DNA from 3 places in the Vagococcus sp. JNUCC 83 genome. Region 1 is predicted to be linked to each of the others. Evidence: predicted binding sites of a transcription regulator. Region 1 holds the regulator's gene; each other region holds the start of a gene.
What was found. The regulator CtsR, encoded in region 1, represses protease genes until heat stress. The targets are predictions, from matches to a motif close to TTGGTCAAAAAAGGTCAAANA.
Positions count from the first base shown of each region.

Region 2: a site for CtsR is predicted at 5,100-5,120, ahead of JNUCC83_RS01705 (ATP-dependent Clp protease ATP-binding subunit). Genes of this name have one in related genera too.
Region 3: a site for CtsR is predicted at 4,424-4,444, ahead of clpP (ATP-dependent Clp endopeptidase proteolytic subunit ClpP). Genes of this name have one in related genera too.

Region 1 covers NZ_CM132204.1:2,241,812-2,248,443, forward strand. Annotated here, with positions in the region: rRNA gene JNUCC83_RS10995 (23S ribosomal RNA) at 1-1,732, shown strand, start outside; rRNA gene rrf (5S ribosomal RNA) at 1,810-1,925, shown strand; tRNA gene JNUCC83_RS11005 (tRNA-Asn) at 1,937-2,010, shown strand; tRNA gene JNUCC83_RS11010 (tRNA-Ser) at 2,037-2,126, shown strand; tRNA gene JNUCC83_RS11015 (tRNA-Glu) at 2,152-2,223, shown strand; tRNA gene JNUCC83_RS11020 (tRNA-Asp) at 2,248-2,320, shown strand; tRNA gene JNUCC83_RS11025 (tRNA-Phe) at 2,326-2,398, shown strand; tRNA gene JNUCC83_RS11030 (tRNA-Tyr) at 2,402-2,482, shown strand; tRNA gene JNUCC83_RS11035 (tRNA-Trp) at 2,490-2,560, shown strand; tRNA gene JNUCC83_RS11040 (tRNA-His) at 2,571-2,643, shown strand; tRNA gene JNUCC83_RS11045 (tRNA-Gln) at 2,655-2,726, shown strand; tRNA gene JNUCC83_RS11050 (tRNA-Cys) at 2,737-2,807, shown strand; tRNA gene JNUCC83_RS11055 (tRNA-Leu) at 2,816-2,899, shown strand; gene JNUCC83_RS11060 (CtsR family transcriptional regulator) at 3,087-3,566, shown strand; gene JNUCC83_RS11065 (ATP-dependent Clp protease ATP-binding subunit) at 3,563-6,019, shown strand; gene JNUCC83_RS11070 (peptidase U32 family protein) at 6,129-6,632, shown strand, end outside.
Region 2 covers NZ_CM132204.1:359,603-366,234, reverse strand. Annotated here, with positions in the region: gene JNUCC83_RS01730 (lysylphosphatidylglycerol synthase transmembrane domain-containing protein) at 1-318, opposite strand, end outside; gene JNUCC83_RS01725 (glycosyltransferase family 4 protein) at 340-1,545, opposite strand; gene JNUCC83_RS01720 (glycosyltransferase family 4 protein) at 1,546-2,574, opposite strand; gene ptsP (phosphoenolpyruvate--protein phosphotransferase) at 2,747-4,468, opposite strand; gene JNUCC83_RS01710 (phosphocarrier protein HPr) at 4,468-4,734, opposite strand; gene JNUCC83_RS01705 (ATP-dependent Clp protease ATP-binding subunit) at 5,155-6,632, shown strand, end outside.
Region 3 covers NZ_CM132204.1:547,644-554,275, forward strand. Annotated here, with positions in the region: gene rbsR (ribose utilization transcriptional repressor RbsR) at 1-768, shown strand, start outside; gene rbsK (ribokinase) at 864-1,778, shown strand; gene rbsD (D-ribose pyranase) at 1,778-2,173, shown strand; gene rbsU (ribose/proton symporter RbsU) at 2,205-3,083, shown strand; gene JNUCC83_RS02595 (thioredoxin domain-containing protein) at 3,225-3,740, opposite strand; gene clpP (ATP-dependent Clp endopeptidase proteolytic subunit ClpP) at 3,752-4,345, opposite strand; tRNA gene JNUCC83_RS02605 (tRNA-Arg) at 4,525-4,596, opposite strand; gene rpoN (RNA polymerase factor sigma-54) at 4,659-6,002, shown strand; gene JNUCC83_RS02615 (sugar-binding transcriptional regulator) at 6,178-6,632, shown strand, end outside.

The DNA.
Region 1 (6,632 bases):
TAAACATGTTACCGAAGCTGTGGATAGAACCTTTGGTTCTATGGTAGGAGAGCGTTCTAAGGGCGTTGAAGCTGGATCGTAAGGACTGGTGGAGCGCTTAGAAGTGAGAATGCCGGTATGAGTAGCGAAAGACAGGTGAGAATCCTGTCCACCGAATGACTAAGGTTTCCTGGGGAAGGCTCGTCCTCCCAGGGTTAGTCGGGACCTAAGCTGAGGCCGATAGGCGTAGGCGATGGACAACAGGTTGAGATTCCTGTACTCGTTTGTTTTGTTTGAACAATGGAGGGACACAGGAGGCTATGGGATCGTGCGACTGGAAGTGCACGTTCAAGCAACAAGTCTTGATAAGAGTTAAATGCTTTTATCTTTAAGGACGAGTTGTGATGAGTAGGGAAATAAAGTACCGAAGTCTCAATGTCACACTGTCAAGAAAAGCTTCTAGTTAGAAACAAATGACCCGTACCGCAAACCGACACAGGTAGTCGAGGAGAGAATCCTAAGGTGAGCGAGAGAACTCTCGTTAAGGAACTCGGCAAAATGACCCCGTAACTTCGGGAGAAGGGGTGCTGAACGCAAGTTCAGCCGCAGTGAATAGGCCCAAGCGACTGTTTATCAAAAACACAGGTCTCTGCAAAATCGAAAGATGACGTATAGGGGCTGACGCCTGCCCGGTGCTGGAAGGTTAAGAGGATGGGTTAGCAATAGCGAAGCTCAAAATTGAAGCCCCAGTAAACGGCGGCCGTAACTATAACGGTCCTAAGGTAGCGAAATTCCTTGTCGGGTAAGTTCCGACCCGCACGAAAGGCGTAACGATTTGGGCACTGTCTCAACGAGAGACTCGGTGAAATTTTAGTACCTGTGAAGATGCAGGTTACCCGCGACAGGACGGAAAGACCCCATGGAGCTTTACTGTAGTTTGATATTGAATGTTTGTGACATATGTACAGGATAGGTAGGAGCCGTAGAAGTCGGAACGCTAGTTTCGATGGAGGCGCTGGTGGGATACTACCCTTGTGTTATGACCATTCTAACCCGCACCACTTATCGTGGTGGGAGACAGTGTCAGATGGACAGTTTGACTGGGGCGGTCGCCTCCCAAAAGGTAACGGAGGCGCCCAAAGGTTCCCTCAGAATGGTTGGAAATCATTCGTAGAGTGCAAAGGCAGAAGGGAGCTTGACTGCGAGAGCTACAACTCGAGCAGGGACGAAAGTCGGGCTTAGTGATCCGGTGGTTCCGCATGGAAGGGCCATCGCTCAACGGATAAAAGCTACCCTGGGGATAACAGGCTTATCTCCCCCAAGAGTTCACATCGACGGGGAGGTTTGGCACCTCGATGTCGGCTCGTCGCATCCTGGGGCTGTAGTCGGTCCCAAGGGTTGGGCTGTTCGCCCATTAAAGCGGCACGCGAGCTGGGTTCAGAACGTCGTGAGACAGTTCGGTCCCTATCCGTCGCGGGCGTTGGAAATTTGAGAGGAGCTGTCCTTAGTACGAGAGGACCGGGATGGACATACCTCTGGTGTACCAGTTGTTCTGCCAAGGGCATTGCTGGGTAGCTATGTATGGACGGGATAAACGCTGAAAGCATCTAAGCGTGAAGCCCCCCTCAAGATGAGATTTCCCATTCCTTTAAGGAAGTAAGACCCCTGAAAGATGATCAGGTAGATAGGCTAGGAGTGGAAGTACAGTGATGTATGGAGCGGACTAGTACTAATCGGTCGAGGACTTAACCAAGATAGCGGTGGAAGAATATATTGATACTAACAAAACATCCAGTTTTGAGTGAATAAACACTCAACAGAAATAAAAAGTGCGGTGGCGATGGCAAGAAGGATACACCTGTAACCATGCCGAACACAGAAGTTAAGCTTCTTAGCGCCGAGGGTAGTGAAGGGTTTCCCTTTGTGAGAGTAGGACGTTGCCGTGCTTTTATTTTTATCCGGCATAGCTCAGTTGGTAGTAGCGCATGACTGTTAATCATGATGTCGTAGGTTCGAGTCCTACTGCCGGAGTTCTTTTTATATAAGGTTAAAACTCAGGAGAGTTGTCCGAGTTGGCCGAAGGAGCATGATTGGAAATCATGTAGGCGGTAATAACTGTCTCAAGGGTTCGAATCCCTTACTCTCCGTTTTAAAAGAAAAAGATAATTAATTGGCCCGTTGGTCAAGCGGTTAAGACACCGCCCTTTCACGGCGGTAACACGGGTTCGAGTCCCGTACGGGTCATAAAATATAATATCTACAATAAAAGGTTCCGTGGTGTAGGGGTTAACATGCCTGCCTGTCACGCAGGAGATCGCGGGTTCGATTCCCGTCGGGACCGTTATTGGCGCAGTAGCTCAGTTGGTAGAGCAACGGATTGAAGCTCCGTGTGTCGGCAGTTCGATTCTGTCTTGCGCCATTTGGAGGGGTAGCGAAGTGGCTAAACGCGGCGGACTGTAAATCCGCTCCTTCGGGTTCGGCAGTTCGAATCTGCCCCCCTCCATATTTAAAGGGGTATAGTTTAGTGGTAGAACTACGGTCTCCAAAACCGTCAGCGTGGGTTCGAGTCCTACTACCCCTGTTTTAATATGGCGACTGTGGCGAAGTGGTTAACGCACCGGATTGTGGCTCCGGCATTCGTGGGTTCGATTCCCATCAGTCGCCTTTTTTGTTAATGGGCTATAGCCAAGCGGTAAGGCAACGGACTTTGACTCCGTCACTCGTTGGTTCGAATCCAGCTAGCCCAGTTTATTTAAAGGCGGTATAGCCAAGTGGTAAGGCAGAGGTCTGCAAAACCTTTATCATCGGTTCAAATCCGGTTACCGCCTCTTGTTTTGCCGGCGTGGCGGAATTGGCAGACGCGCTGGACTCAAAATCCAGTGCCCTCACGGGCGTGCCGGTTCGACCCCGGCCGCCGGTATAGTAGCTGACTGTTTAAACATCATCGTTAATTACGATGATGTTTTTTTGTATAGAGATGTTTAAGATGTTTAAAACGTGTTGTTTTACATAAATTCAATCTAAATAGTATGAATATAATAAATTATTTTGTATAATAAAGGTCAATATAAGTCAATTTGTCTTTAAACGTAAGAGGTGGTGATAGTATGGGTAATAAAAATATGTCTGATATAATTGAAGACTATTTAAAAGAATTACTAAAAGAAGAAGATATTATTGAAATTAAACGCGCAGAAATAGCGGAACAATTTAATTGTGTCCCATCACAAATTAATTATGTCATAAATACTAGATTTACGGTTCCTAAAGGTTATAGGGTTGAGAGTAAACGTGGTGGTGGTGGGTATATTCGAATTGTTAAAGTTAAATTAATACAATACACCACGAAATTATGTGAAGAAATACCAAATATGATAAGTAATGGTTTAACTGAAAGTGAAGCATTTGCTATTTTAAATGAATTACAAGATAATGATATTATTACATTTAGAGAAAAACATTTATTGCATGCTACTTTTAAATTAACAGGTATTAGTCGTTCTCCTGAAGAAAAATTATTACGAGCAAATATGATGATTGACGTGTTAGAACGCTTAACTTATGAAGAAGAGGAGCGAGATATATGAGCGAATTATTTACTAAACGGTCAAATGATGTACTAAATTTAGCACAAGAGAGTGCAAAATATTTTAGACATGATGTTGTAGGAACTGAAGATATATTAATTGGATTATTAAAAGAGCCAAGAGGAATTGGTGGGAAATCAATTCGTCAGCTTAATATAGGGGAGGACGATTTATTTGAAGAAGTAGAACAAGTCGTTCAGTATGGTAAGTACAAAGCAAAATCAACAGAATTACTGCCATATTCACCTAGAGCAAAAGATGTACTAGCGTTTGCTGGTGATGAGAGTAAGCGTTTAGGAGCACCAAGCATTGGAACAGAGCATATTTTGTTGGCTTTGATTAGAGAGGATACGCTTTTATCTGCAAGGATTTTACAAAATTTAGGGGTTGAGTTACCTAAATTACGTAAAGATATTTTAAAACGTATCGGAATAACTGAAAATAGTAAAAATGGGAAGTCTAAAAAGGTAGGTAAATCTCCTCGAAATGACGGAACGCCGACACTGGATTCTTTAGCAAGGGATTTAACTCAAAGTGCTCGAGAAAGTCGTTTAGACCCATTAGTTGGCAGAGACGTAGAGGTTGATCGCCTTATACAAGTATTAAGTAGACGAACTAAGAATAATCCTGTTCTTGTAGGGGAGCCTGGTGTAGGGAAAACAGCTATAGCTGAAGGTCTAGCTCAAAGAATAGTCGAAGCTAAAGTACCAAAAGACATGAGAAACAAACGAGTAATGATGCTTGATATGGGAGCTGTGGTAGCTGGAACAAAATACCGTGGTGAATTTGAAGACCGAATGAAAAAATTGGTTGATGAAATTTATCATGATGGTGAAGTTATCTTATTTATTGATGAGTTGCATACTCTAATAGGCGCTGGTGGCGCTGAGGGTGCGATTGATGCGTCTAATATCTTAAAACCAGCACTAGCTCGTGGAGAGTTACAAACAATCGGCGCGACGACACTTGATGAGTATCAAAAATATATAGAAAAAGATTCTGCATTAGAACGTCGTTTTGCTAAAATTATGGTAGATGAGCCAACAGAAGAAGAGACAGTTGCAATCTTGTCTGGATTAAAAAATAAATATGAAGAACATCATCAAGTAGCTATTAATGATGAGGCTGTTCAAGCAGCTGTAAAATTATCTATTCGATATATAAATGACCGACAATTACCTGATAAAGCTATTGACTTAATTGACGAGGCAGCAGCAAGAGTAAGATTAAATAAAGATGAAAGACCTTCTCCTATTGTTAAGCAGCAACAAGTATTAGCTGATATATACAAAGAAAAAGAAGCAGCCATTTTAACGCAAAACTTTTCTGAAGTCGTGGAAATTAGAGAAGTTGAAAAAAAGGCACTGAAAAAATTAGCGAAATTAGTTGAGCAACAAGAAAAAGAAGCAACAAGATACCAACAGAGTGTTACTGAGAAAGATATTGAATCAGTTATTTCTCAGTGGACAGGTATTCCTTTAACTCAGCTTGAGAAAAAAGAAAGTGAACGATTGCTTGAGTTAGAAAAAGTGTTGCACAAACGTGTGGTTGGTCAAGAAGAGGCTGTTGATTCTGTGTCTCGAGCAATCAGACGAGCAAGAAGTGGATTGAAAAGTCCTAATCGACCAATTGGTTCATTTATGTTTTTAGGACCAACAGGAGTAGGGAAAACAGAATTAGCAAAAACTATTGCGCAAGTGATGTTTGGCTCAGAAGATGCATTAATTCGAGTAGATATGTCAGAGTTCATGGAAAAACATAGTACTAGTAGATTAGTTGGGTCACCTCCTGGATATGTTGGATATGATGAGGGTGGACAATTAACTGAGCGTATTCGTCAGAAACCATATTCAGTTGTACTACTTGATGAAGTCGAAAAGGCACATCCAGATGTGTTTAATGTGCTGTTACAAGTACTTGATGATGGGCATTTAACGGATGCTAAAGGACGTAAAGTGGACTTTAAGAATACGATTATTATTATGACATCAAACATCGGTGCGACAGCTTTACGCGATGAAAAGACAGTAGGGTTTGGTGTAACAGATGGAACAAAAGATTATAAAGCAATGAAATCCCGTATTTTAGAAGAGCTGAAAAAATCATTTAGACCAGAGTTCTTAAATCGTGTCGATGAAGTTGTTGTGTTCCACTCACTAAATAAAGAACAATTACATGAAATTGTTAAAATAATGTCTAAAGATGTTATTGAAAGATTAAAAGAACAAGATATTACTTTAAAATTAACTCCAGCTGCTATTGATGTGATTAGTAGTGAAGGGTTTGACCCAGAATACGGAGCTCGTCCTATTCGTCGAGCTCTGCAGAAAGAAGTAGAAGATAAACTAAGTGAATTGTTACTGTCAGGTGAACTTAAAACTGGGGATACTATTACTCTTGGTGCATCAAAGGGAAAAATTAATACGAAAATTAAGCAAGCAGAAAAAGTGTAGCCAGCAAGCGTTAGTTGAATAACTAGCGCTTTTCTATTGTGAAGCATTGCAGTTTTAATAGTCTGTATGGTAGGATAAAATTGTTTATAATGGAATAGGAGTGTCTAGTATGATAGAAATCAGTACGACAGTTGACTCAATAGAACAAGCATGTCAATTAGTTGAGTTAGATATTGATGTCATCTGTTTTGGAGAAGAAGAATTCGGGCTTCGTTTACCGCATTACTTTACAAGAAAAGAAATGTCTGAACTTGTTCAATTAGCTCATGAGAATGGGAAAAAAGCACGTGTGGCAGTGAGTGCCATTATGCACCCAGATAAAATGGAAAAAATACCGGAATATTTAACTTTTTTAGAGTCGATAGGAGTCGATGATATTATTGTTGGCGATCCTGGTGTTATTTATGTTTTACAACGAAATGGCTATAAATTACCTTATATCTATAATGCAGAAACAATGGTAACAAGCTCTCGACAAGTTAATTTTTGGGCCAAGCGTGGAGCGACGGGTGCTGTATTAGCAAGGGAAATTCCGTTTGATGAGTTACAAAAAATTGCTAAAGACACACAAGTGTTTACTGAGGTATTGGTTTATGGAGCCACATGTATCCAT
Region 2 (6,632 bases), 590 kb from region 1:
TAGGGCGATGATTTGTGCGGGTTGTCCTCCTGTTGAAAAAGGAGTAATAGCATTGAACAAATGCTCAATCAGAGGAATACGATAACTTGCAGAAAAAGTAAATTCTGGATTGCTACGTTTCAATAGAACTTGAACAATCTTGGCTTCTATTCCCCAGTACAAAAGGATACACCCTACAGATACAAGTATCCACCACCAATTTATAATGGAAAACTCTGCTGCCATATCTTTTAAGCTGACCTTTTTCATTTCATTTCCGATAACTACTAGACCTAACATAACAGCTAATAGTAGGTACCACCTATTCTTTTTTGACATAGAGTTCCTCCTAGCAGACCACTACTTTTTAAATAATCTTAACGAATATAAGTTACTTTCTTCCTCGTATCCTTGGTGTCTTTCTTCAAAATATGTCAAAGCTTCCTGGTAAAATGCTTCGACTTTTTTACCAAAGGCTTCACTTGAAATATCATACAACTTATCTTTAAGAATTTCTTGATTTAATTCAATATGTTGTGTGACATAGTCAATCAGCGTCTCAGCAAACTCACTATTATTTTCATATGTCACACCTAAACTTTTATCACTAAATAGATCGTTCAAGTAATCATTTCCTTTAGCCACTACTTTTGTTTTTGCTGCCATAGCTTCAGTATATGTCAATCCTTGGGTTTCTGAATCTGAAGCACTCACAAAATAATCAGCTGCTTGATAAAAAGGAGCGATATCTTTATTAGGAACTTCGCCAACAAAGACAACATAATCTTCCAATCCTAATTCTTCTACTTGTTTTTCTAGTTTCGCTTTAAATGGCCCATCACCAACAATTAATAGTTTTACATTAGGAACTTGTTCTACCACATCAGGCATTCCATTTAAAATGGTCTGAATATTTTTTTCATAAGAAATCCGACTAACAGAAAGCAATAAACAAGCGTCTTCTGCTATATCGTATTTATGACGAATGTTTTCAACTAATCCCTCTTCAACTGGTTTAAATTGAGAAACATTGATACCTGTAGGAATCACTGACATTGGTCGATCGATACCATATTCTTTTAGCTTATTAACAACTCTTTGACTAGGGCAAACAATACCTGACATATGATTAGTATATAATTTTGATAATTGCTTAACATGTACAGGTCTTAATACTTTACCTTTTGCAATGTAATGTAAATAATCTTCATACATAGTGTGATAGGTATGCACAACAGGAACATTTAGTGCTTTTGCTGTCTGTTTCCCCAGAATACCTACACCAAATTCTGTATGAGTGTGAACAATGTCCAAATCAATTTCTTTTGCGATGTGATAAGCATACAGCATGCCTCGTATGACTACACGTCGTTCTTTAAATGAAATAAACGGAATACTTGGCATCCGAATAATCCTTGGTTCAACCTCTTTTGCATCAGGATCAGTTGTTGTGAAAATATAAACATCATGCCCTAACTTCTCAAGTTCTTCTTTTAGTGTCCGAATAGAAGTTGATACACCACTAACTTGAGGAAAATATGTATCTGTAAAAAAACCTATTTTCACCTAGCTCTCCTCCTTAGCGTTTTTTTTATAGTACTCATACCAAATTTTTGCAACATGATCTTCACTATAATATAAAGCAGATTCTTTTGATTTTTGTTGATATTCTTCTAATATTTGAGGATTTTTTCTTATCGTTTCAATCATTTCATTCATATCATCTACATTTTGTGTTGACATATACTGATCATCAATAATAGCATGATATAACTCTAAATCTCTCAACATGACAGGAGTACCACAATTAAAAGCTTCTAAAATGCTCATTGGAAATAGTTCATTGTAAGATGGCAATAAAAAAACATCCGCAATGTTATATAATCGCATAATTTCTTCTCTATCAACAATCCCCGTAAATAATAGATTCTTTGGTGGATTATCGTATATTTTTTTGTAACGATCATACCCGTCTGTCATTTTACCAAATGAAAAGCCTCCTGCCCAAATAAATTGGATATCTGGATTATCAATAGCCAATTGAACAAAATCATCAATACCCTTTCTCTGTTGAATCTGACCGGTCCCAAGGATAACTAATTGATCTTTAGGAATATGATAGTTTCGTCGCCATTCATTTTTTTTATCCGTTGTTACTTCGTAAAATTTTTCATTTGAAACGAAATTAGGAATATAAGTAATTCGTTCTTCTTTTAATCCTGCTTCAACAAGTTTTGGAATAAACGTTGGATTCACAACGACTAATTTATCCATTCGACCATAAAATCGTATCAAATACCAATCAAATATTTTTTTGAAGGGAGAAAACAACGTTAGGCTTCCCTCTAATGTTTCTGGTAAAAAATGAACGTACCCAATCGTTGTTCCACGTTTCTTTTTTTGAAATGTAGACAAAAAGAATTGTGGATCAACTGTATGATAATGTGAAATATCTGATTGGTTAAATTTATTAATTGAAATATCAAATTCAGTTGAAAAATGTTTATTGAGCATGTTAACTAACTCAGTATAGGCGCTACCAACTCCCTGTCCTTTCACTTTATCAGCTGATGAAAACATATTTATCCTTAACAAAAAATCCACTCCTAATATCTACTATAATACGTAAAACAATGTCACAATACATCATACTACAGTCTCATTTTTAATACGAAATTTATACACCTTTTTATATTTTAACATGTAATAATAAAAAAAAACTATAATTTACCGTATAAATACAGTAAATTATAGTTCATAACACTAATTATTTTGTATATTCTTCTACTAAGGCAACAACCTCATCAGCAGTGTCACATTCTGTAATTGCTTTTTCTGCTAATTCAGCCATTTTTTTAGAATCTAAACGTTTCATTAAGCTACGAGTACGTAAAATACTTGTTGCACTCATAGAAAATTCGTCTAAACCTAATCCAACTAATAGTGGCACAGCTGTTTGATCTCCAGCCATTTCTCCACACATACCAGCCCATTTACCTTCAGCATGAGCTGAATCAATAACGTTTTTAATTAAACGTAAAATTGCAGGGTTATATGGTTGATATAAGTAAGAAACGCGTTCATTCATACGATCTGCTGCCATTGTGTATTGAATCAAATCATTTGTTCCAATACTAAAGAAATCTACTTCTTTCGCAAAACGATCAGCGATAACTGCTGCTGCAGGAATTTCAATCATGATACCAACTTGAATATCATTTGACACTTCTACACCTTCAGCAATTAATTTAGCTTTTTCTTCTTCAAGTAAAGCTTTTGCTTCTCTAAATTCTGCTAACGTAGCAATCATTGGGAACATAATACGTAAGTTTCCATAAACAGACGCACGTAATAACGCACGTAATTGTGTACGGAACATTTGATCTTCAGCTAGACAAATACGGATAGCACGGTAACCTAAGAATGGATTCATCTCTTCAGGGAATTTCAAGTAAGGAAGTTCTTTATCCCCACCAATATCCATTGTACGAACCACAACAGGTTTACCATCCATACCTTCCAAAACAGCTTTATATGCTTCAAACTGTTCGTCTTCAGTTGGAAAATCTGGCGAATCCATGTATAAAAATTCAGTACGGTATAACCCTACTGCTTCTCCACCATGACTTAAAACACCCTCTAAATCTTTAGGCGTTCCAATATTTCCAGCCAACTCCAGATGTTTACCATCAGCTGTTACTGTTTTAGCATTTTTTAATTTATCCCATTCAGCTTTTAATTCGTTGAATGCTTTTTCTTTTGCTTTAAAATTAGCTACTTGATCATCAGTTGGGTTGACAATAACATCACCTTCACTACCGTCAACAGCTAACATATCCCCTTCTTTAACAAACTCTGTAATCTCTTTTGTGCCAACAACAGCTGGAATTTCAAGAGAACGAGCCATAATAGCAGAGTGAGATGTACGCCCACCAATATTAGTAACAAATGCACGAACAAAGTTACGATCTAATTGAGCTGTATCACTTGGAGTTAAATCTTCAGCGACAATAACAACTTCTTCATCAATCATTGTCAAATCAGGTAATTTAACACCTAACAAATGACTCATCACGCGTTTTGTAACATCGCGAATATCAGCTGCTCTTTCTTGCATGTAAGGGTTATCTTCCATAGCCTCAAACATACCAATAAACATATCTGTTACTTCTTTTAACGCTGATTCAGCATTAACTTTGTTATCTTTGATATTTCCTTCAATTGCACTAATTAATTCAGGGTCAGATAAAACCATTAAGTGAGCATCAAAAACTTGTGCTTCTTCTTCACCTAAAGTTTTCACCGCTTTGTCTCTGATTGCTTGCAAATCTTTAGTTGATTGACTAAGAGCATCTGAAAGACGTGCTGCTTCGGCTTCAACGTTTTCAACTGAACGTTTTTCAAATGATAAATCCGGCTCAACTAAAAGATATGCTTTAGCAACTGCAATACCATCACTAACCGCAATACCTTTCAATTGTTTTGTCATTATTCAGATAACCCTTCTTTTTTCATTGTTTCTTCGATAGCTGCGATAGCATCTGCTTCGTCAGCACCTTCAGCTGTAATTGTCACATCAGCACCTTGGCCAACACCTAAAGACATAACGCCCATAATTGATTTTAAGTTTACAGATTTACCTTTGTATTCTAAGTTAACATCTGAGCTGAACTTGCTAGCTGTTTGCACCAATAAAGTTGCTGGTCTAGCGTGGATACCTGTATCTGCTACTACGTGAAATTCTTTTTTTTCCATAATTATCTTCTCCTTTGTCATGTGAAAAATTTTTATGATGGATTATTTAATTAAACAAAAATTGTCCTAAAAAAATAACCCTTTCAATGATAAAGAATACCATGTTTTTCTCTTAGTTACAACTTTTTTCCCATGGTATCTATAGAATATTAAAATCCTTTTATAAACTTTTCAGCTACGTTTCAGAAAATAATATAAAATTTTTTACTAGCTATTTTGTTCTACTCATGATTTTGTACACTAAATAATAACTTCAAACTTTACGTTAATAAAACGTTTTTTATTACAACCCATTTTCGGTAATATTCACCTTTTAATAAAACAAATTTTTTGCAAAAAATATTTTTACATTATATAATTAAACTAAGGTCAAAAAAGGTCAAAAAAGACAACTCATTTGATTAAAGGAGGATATGCCTAATGATATGTAAAAACTGTAAAACAAATGAAGCGACTATCCATCTACATGCTACTCTTAATGGAGAAAAACAACAAATAGATTTGTGTCAACAATGTTACCGAGAGATAAAATCACAAGAAGATAAAATGAACAGAGAAAAATTCGCACAAGATCCCTATGGTTTTGGTCAATTAAATGAATTTTTCAAGCAGTTGGCACAACAATCACAATCAATAAAACAATCACAATCAATAAAACAATCACAACAACAATCACAACCAGGAAAGGGAGAAAGTGGTTCTTCTATTCTTTTAGAATATGGTGAAAACTTAACTCAACTAGCACGTGAAGGAAAAATCGATCCAGTTATTGGTCGTGACAAGGAAATAAAACGTGTAATTGAAATTTTAAATCGTCGAACAAAAAATAATCCTGTTTTGATAGGTGAACCTGGTGTTGGTAAAACAGCCGTTGTCGAGGGACTAGCTTTAAGTATTGTGAATGGAGATGTCCCACATAAATTAGAAAACAAAGAGGTTATCAGGCTTGATGTGGTTTCTCTTGTACAAGGAACAGGTGTTAGAGGCCAGTTTGAAGAACGTATGAAACAGTTAATCACTGAGTTAAAAGAACAAAAGAATGTCATTTTATTTATCGATGAAATCCATGAAATTGTTGGTGCCGGTTCAGTGAATGATGGATCAATGGATGCCGGAAATATTTTAAAACCTGCGTTAGCGCGAGGTGAATTGCAATTAGTTGGTGCAACCACTTTTAATGAGTACCGCATTATTGAAAAAGATGCAGCACTTGAAAGACGTTTGCAACCAGTTAAAGTGGATGAACCAACTGTTGAAGAAACCATTCATATTTTAAAAGGTATCCAAGAAAAATATGAAAACTATCATCATGTTAAATACACAGAAGATGCGATTGAAGGGGCTGTTCATCTATCGAGTCGCTTTATCCAAGATCGGCATTTACCTGATAAAGCAATTGACTTACTTGATGAAACAGGATCTAAAAAGAATTTAACCATTCCATCAATTGATCCAAAAGTATTAGATTCTCGTATTGCTAGAGCAGAAGCTAATAAACAAATTGCTTCTGAAGAAGAAGATTTTGAAAAAGCTGCTTATTACAGAGATCAAATCAAAAAGTTAGAAGATTTAAAAGTTCATCAAGTTTCTGAAGACAGTATGCCTATTGTCACAGTTGAAGATATGGAACAAACGGTAGAAACGATGACAGGTATTCCAGTCGGCAAATTAAAAGAAACTGAACAACAACAAATGAAACATTTAGCGAGTGAGTTGAAAAAACACGTCATTGGCCAAGACGAAGCCATTGATAAAGTATCGCGTGCTATTAGACGAAATCGTATTGGATTAGGAAATAAAAGTCGCCCTATTGGATCATTTCTTTTTGTTGGTCCAACTGGTGTTGGTAAGACTGAACTTGCTAAACAATTAGCAAAAGAATTATTTGGACATGAATC
Region 3 (6,632 bases), 780 kb from region 1:
AATCCATTTTTTGCAACGTTAGTAAAAGGAATAGAAGATGTATTATTTAGTGCAGGTTTTATGACTATATTATGCAACGTAGATATGAATTTAGATAAAGGAAAAAAAGCTATCGAAGCGCTCAATCATCGAGGAGTCGATGGATTGATTTTAGCCAGTTCTGGTATTTCTTTAAATGAATTATCAAATCAAGAGCTATTTCAAAAGATTCCATTAATCGAATTAGATCGACAAGTTACGACCAAAACCATTGATTCTGTTAGGACGGACGATTACCAAGGAGGAATGTTGGTTGCTGAATTATTAAATAGATACCAACATACATCTGTAGCAGCTTTATTTCCTGAAAAAACTAGCCCAAATATTTTAAAAAGATATCAAGGATTTTTAGAAAACTTTGAAGGAGACGTTCAGTTTTTCCCAACAGAGTTGTCAAAAATAAGTGGTAAAAATCAAGTTAAACAACTATTAAAGACTAACGTAACAGCTATTTTTGCTGCTAATGATGAAATTGCATTTGGTGTTTATACTGGATTAACCGATGCTGGTAAACAAGTCCCAAGAGACTATAGTGTAGTGGGGTATGATAATATCGAAATGAGTGAATATGTCTCACCAGGATTAACAACAATCTCTCAACCTATTTTTGAGCTAGGACAACAGACAGCAAATACTCTTATAAGTCGGATAGAGTCCCCTAATGAAGAATCTTCAGAAATTATATTACCAGTCTCATTAGTAGAACGTTTTTCTGTAGCACACCCTTGAAAACTATTTCAAAGTGTGCTATATTTTTTTCGAAAGATAAATTAAAACGTTTTACTAAAACGTTTTAATTAAAAATGAATAGGGGGAACTGTGTGATGAATCATGTAACGATTATAGGGAGTATTAACCTTGATACAACTTTACGAGTTAAAGAAATGGCTAAGCCAGGAGAAACAATTCATGCAATGGAACATTTTACTGCTGGTGGTGGAAAAGGTGCTAATCAAGCTGTAGCTAGCAAGCGTTCAGGAGCGCAAACATCTTTTATTGGTGCTGTAGGAAACGATGCTGCCGGAAAAGTGATGTTAGAATTACTTGAAGGTGAAGAAATAGATGTTTCTGGAATTACAACCATTGATAATGAATCAACAGGTCAAGCGTTTATTACGGTCGATGAATCAGGTGAAAATAGTATCATGATTTATGCTGGAGCCAATAACAAGATTGATGGTGCCATGGCCAATGAATATGAATCCACTATTTCATCGAGTGACTTTTTAATTTCACAGTTTGAAAGTGCTATCACTGGAACAGTCGAATCTTTTAAATTAGCCAAGAAATCAAACGTAAAGACTATCTTAAATCCTGCACCAGCTGTGAAAGATATATCAAAAGAACTATTAGCATTGACAGATATAATCATTCCAAACGAGACAGAAACTGAACTAATTACGGGGGTTACTCTAACTGATGATACATCAATAAAACTTGCCGCAAAAAAATTACACGATTTAGGCATTGAGGTAGTGATTATCACATTAGGTCGTCGTGGTGCATATTTTGATTATAATAACCATTGTGGATTTGTCCCAGCATATAAAGTTAAAGCAGTTGATACGACTGCTGCTGGAGATACATTTATTGGAGCTTTAGCTAGTCGGTTAGAAACTGATTTTTCTAATATTGCTGAAGCGATTGATTATGGAAATAAGGCCTCATCGCTTACTGTTCAAAGATACGGGGCACAACCTTCCATACCATTTGAAAATGAAATAAAGGAGATTAACTAATGAAAAAATCAGCTGTTATTAATAGCGAAATATCAAAAGTTATTGCTAATATGGGTCATTTTGACTTGTTAAGTATTGGAGATGCTGGTATGCCAGTGCCACGTGATACTAAAAAAATTGATCTAGCAGTAACAAATGGCGTTCCGAGTTTTTTAGATGTGTTAGATAATGTTTTAGAAGAACTTGAGGTACAGAAAATTTTCCTAGCTGAAGAAATTAAGACAGCTAATCCAACTGTTTTATTAAGCATTGAAGAAAGATTCAAAGATGTACCTATTGAATTCATACCTCATAATGATATGAAGGGAAAATTGTCTGAAACACATGCATTTATTCGTACAGGTGAAATGACACCTTACGCAAATATATTATTGGAAAGTGGCGTAACATTTTAATTAAAACATTTACCAGGGGGATTTTTTAAAAATGACAGCATTATTGATAGGGTTAGGACCATTACTAGGTTGGGGTTTATACCCAACGATTGCTTCAAAAATTGGCGGAAAGCCAGTCAATCAGATAGTAGGTTCTACACTAGGTACACTGATTTTTGCGATTATATTATTTTTTGTCAATGATGTAACATTACCAACAAGCATGGATTTGGTTCTTGGTATTTTATCTGGCATCGGTTGGGCAAGTGCTCAAATATTGACATTTAAATCGTTTGAGCTAGTGGGTTCATCAAGAGCTATGCCCATTACAACTGCATTTCAATTGATAGTGGCTTCTTTATGGGGAGTGGTTCATCTAGGCAATTGGCCGACAATGATAGATAAGTTGGTTGGCGTTTTAGCACTTGTATTGATTATTATTGGTGCCAGATTAACGGTTTGGTCAGAGAAAAAAGATACAACGGAAACAAATAATATTAAAAAAGCTGTAATAATTTTAGCGATTGGTGAAATAGGGTATTGGTTGTATTCTGCTGCACCACAAGAAACAAGTCTAACTGGTTTAAGTGCTTTTCTACCTCAAGCTATTGGTATGGTTTTAGTAGCGGTTGTTTATAGTTTGATAATAGCTGTGAAAGAAAAAGAGAATGCTTTAACACAAGTTGTATCATATAAACAAATAATTTCAGGCTTTTTCTTTGCTTTTGCTGCTCTTACTTATTTGATATCAGCTCAACCTAATATGAATGGTCTTGCAACAGGGTTTATTTTATCCCAAACTTCTGTTGTTTTAGCAACGTTAACTGGTATATGGGTTTTAGGACAAAAGAAAACATCGAAAGAAATGAAAATAACTATTTTAGGACTTGTTTTAATTCTAGTTGCAGCAACTTTAACAGTGATAGTATAAAAAAACGAGGCTGACCCAAAAGTCTTAAAATAGAAAAATCCCATGAAATCAGTTTATTAAAACACTGACTTCATGGGATTTCTGTTTTGTTAGTTTAGTGATTTTCATTTAAAAACTTACTTTTGGGTCAGCCTCGTTTTTTTAATGTTTAAATAAAGAGATAAAGTCATCATTTGATATTTTTTGATCAAAATCGATATCATCTACAATTAAAGTTGGAACAAAACGAATGTTAGCATCTATTGTTTCTTTAACAATATTTTGCAACATAGTCGTGTTGTCTTGTTTTTTTAAGCCTAACGTTGATTCGGCAAATGTCTCAACTTCTTTAACAGAATCTAAGTTGCCCCACTCACTTTGTGTGGCGTAAATTTTAGTGATTATCTCTATGGCAGAATCATCTGTAGGGACATACTGATGCATAACGTTCCCTAACATTAAGCTAGGTGATGTTTTGTTAAATAATTTAATCACGTAATGAAGATTATCAATAGATACTTCATGCGAGATTAAGTCTAATTTTTCTTCCCACCATTGTTTACAGTATGGACAACGTAGGTTCACAAATTCGATTAAGACATTTTGTGCTTGTTCATTGCCGATTTTAATGCCAACAGAGCTATTTACCTTTGATGTATCTATTTGACTAGTACTCATAAAATATCTCCTTATTTAAGTGCTGCACTATTTACCATAACTTCGTCAATTAAGCCATATTCTTTAGCATCTTCTGCTGACATAAAGTTATCTCTATCAGTATCTTTTTCGATTACTTCGATTGGTTGTCCAGTGTTTTCAGCTAGAATTTTATTTAGGCGTTCTCTGGTATTAAGAATGTGACGAGCAGCAATTTCAATTTCAGTTGCTTGTCCTTGTGCTCCTCCTAAAGGTTGATGAATCATGATCTCCGCATTTGGTAAAGCAAAACGTTTCCCTTTAGTTCCAGAAGATAATAGGAAACTTCCCATTGAAGCAGCCATTCCAAGTACGATTGTTTGAATATCTGATTTAACAAAATTCATTGTGTCATAGATTGCAAGACCTGCTGAAACACTTCCACCTGGTGAGTTAATATAAAGATAGATGTCTTTTTCTGGATCTTGTGCATCTAAAAATAATAACTGTGCAATGACACTGTTTGCGACGTTATCATCAATAGGACCGCTTAACATAATAATACGATCTTTTAGTAAACGAGAATAAATGTCATAAGCACGTTCACCTCTAGCAGATTGTTCAATAACTGTTGGTATTAAATTCATATAAATTCCTCCTATAAGTAACGCTACTTGTATTATTTTAACACACTCTTTTTAATCTACCTAGAATTTAGCGCAAAAAAGGTCAACAAAGGTCAAAAAAATTAAAAGTAAATAAAAAGGACATCTGTCCTCAAAAATAGTGTGCTAAAATATGATATACTTTCATAAAACAAAAGCAACACGCCCTAAGGGAATCGAACCCCCGTCTCAAGAACCGGAATCTTGCGTGATATCCACTACACTAAGGGCGCATCTACTTGTACTAGTTTACCAAAAAAAACTTAAATAGCAAGATGAATTGGAGGAAAAGATAATGAAGTTTACGCAAAATCTTCGACAAGGTCAAAGCCAGATCCAAACTCAAAAGCTTGCAATGACACAACAACTTCAACAATCAATAAAGATGCTGCAATTTGGTACAGAAGAACTCCTAACTTTTTTAAACGAAAAAACGCTGGAAAATCCACTAATTGATGTAACCGTTACCGAAATGGATTTTCCAATATTAGAATCAAGTTATTCTACTAATGGACAAGATGATGGCAAAATGGATTGGATGAATCAAATTCCAGAAAGTACTCAATCATTATTTCATTATCTTATTGAACAAATCCATTTAAATTATCGAGATACACCATTAAGGAAGCTAAGTTTGTTTTTAGTAGAGTTTATCGATACAAATGGTTATTTAACATTATCTATAGAAGAAGCAACAAAAATAACGCAAGCCTCGTATATTGAAGTATTAGATGCACTCACGTTAATACAGATGTTAGAACCAGCTGGAGTTGGGGCTAGGAGACTGCAAGAATGTTTAATGCTTCAAACCGAGAGAGATGATGAAGCACCTAACCAAGCTTATCTAGTCCTTGAAGAATACTTTGACGAGTTAGCAAACCGTAAATGGCAAAGAATTGAAAAAAAATTAGGGATTAGTTTATCAGATATACAAGAAATATTTGACTATATTAAAAAATTAGATCCAAATCCTGGAACAATATGTCAATCGTATGAAAATAGCCTGATATATCCTGATTTGGTGGTTAAAGTAGATAAAAAAAATAAGAATATTTCTGTTTCATCTACTAAAGTAGGAAAACCTAAAGTCAGTTTTCAATCAAGTTATTTTGAAAAAATGTCACGAGAAGGTGGAAAAGAAGTAGAAACGTATTTAAAGGAAAAAAAATCAGAATTTGAATGGATAAAGAAATCTTTAGAGCAACGTGGCGATACAATACTCAGAGTTGGGGAAGAGATTGTTAAAAAGCAATCTGATTTTTTCTTTGAAAGTACGCATCCTCTTAAACCGATGAAGCTGAAAGATTTAGCCACTGAACTATCGTTACATGAATCAACTATAAGCCGAGCAGTTAATGGTAAATATCTGACAACAGATTTTGGTGTGTTTGAATTGCGTAGTTTCTTTACGACAGGGTTAGAACAAAAAAATTCGGAAAGTTTTGTGGCAACTAGCAGGATAAAAGAAACAATAAAAGAGTTAATTAATAGTGAAAATAAAGCCAAACCTTTGTCAGATCAAAAAATTGTAAATTATCTACATGAACAAGGAATCGATATCTCTCGGCGGACTGTTGCCAAGTACCGAGAAGAATTGGGGATTCAATCTTCATCGAAACGAAAGAGATTTGATGATTAATATAAAAAAGTTGAGTGTCAGACTTGTATTATTTATCAAGACTTGTTATTATAAGCGTGTAAGGGTTGGACGAAATAGTTAAGTATTTTGCATCAGCCCTATAAAAATACAATATGTGGGTCAAAAAAAGTCTACATTGGACTTTAAATGTCCCTGAGGTTGGGGAGTATAATCTATGAGCAATGATTTTGATATTATTGAACAGATTGCTCCTGACATGATTCAAGTGATTGAACAACGGTTTCGTATATTACGGAATATCTATTGGAATCAACCAGTTGGACGAAGAAAGTTATCTGAAAAGGTAAATTTAACTGAGCGGATACTTCGAAGTGAAACAGAAGTTTTAAAACAGCTAAGTTTGATAGAGGTATCTAAAATTGGGATGTCGCTTACTGAAAAAGGGTTAAGTCTTTATAGTGATTTAGAAATAGTCATGGCAGAGCAAACGGGCAATCGTGTCCTTGAAAAAAAACTTGCAAGTAAACTTGGAATCGAAAGGTGTTTGATTACACCAGGAGATAGCGATGTTGAAAGCAAGGTGTTAGAAAAATTTGGAGAATTAATTTCCGATATTCTTTCGGCACGTTTACCAGATGGTGAAAATGTAATTGCCGTTATGGGTGGGAC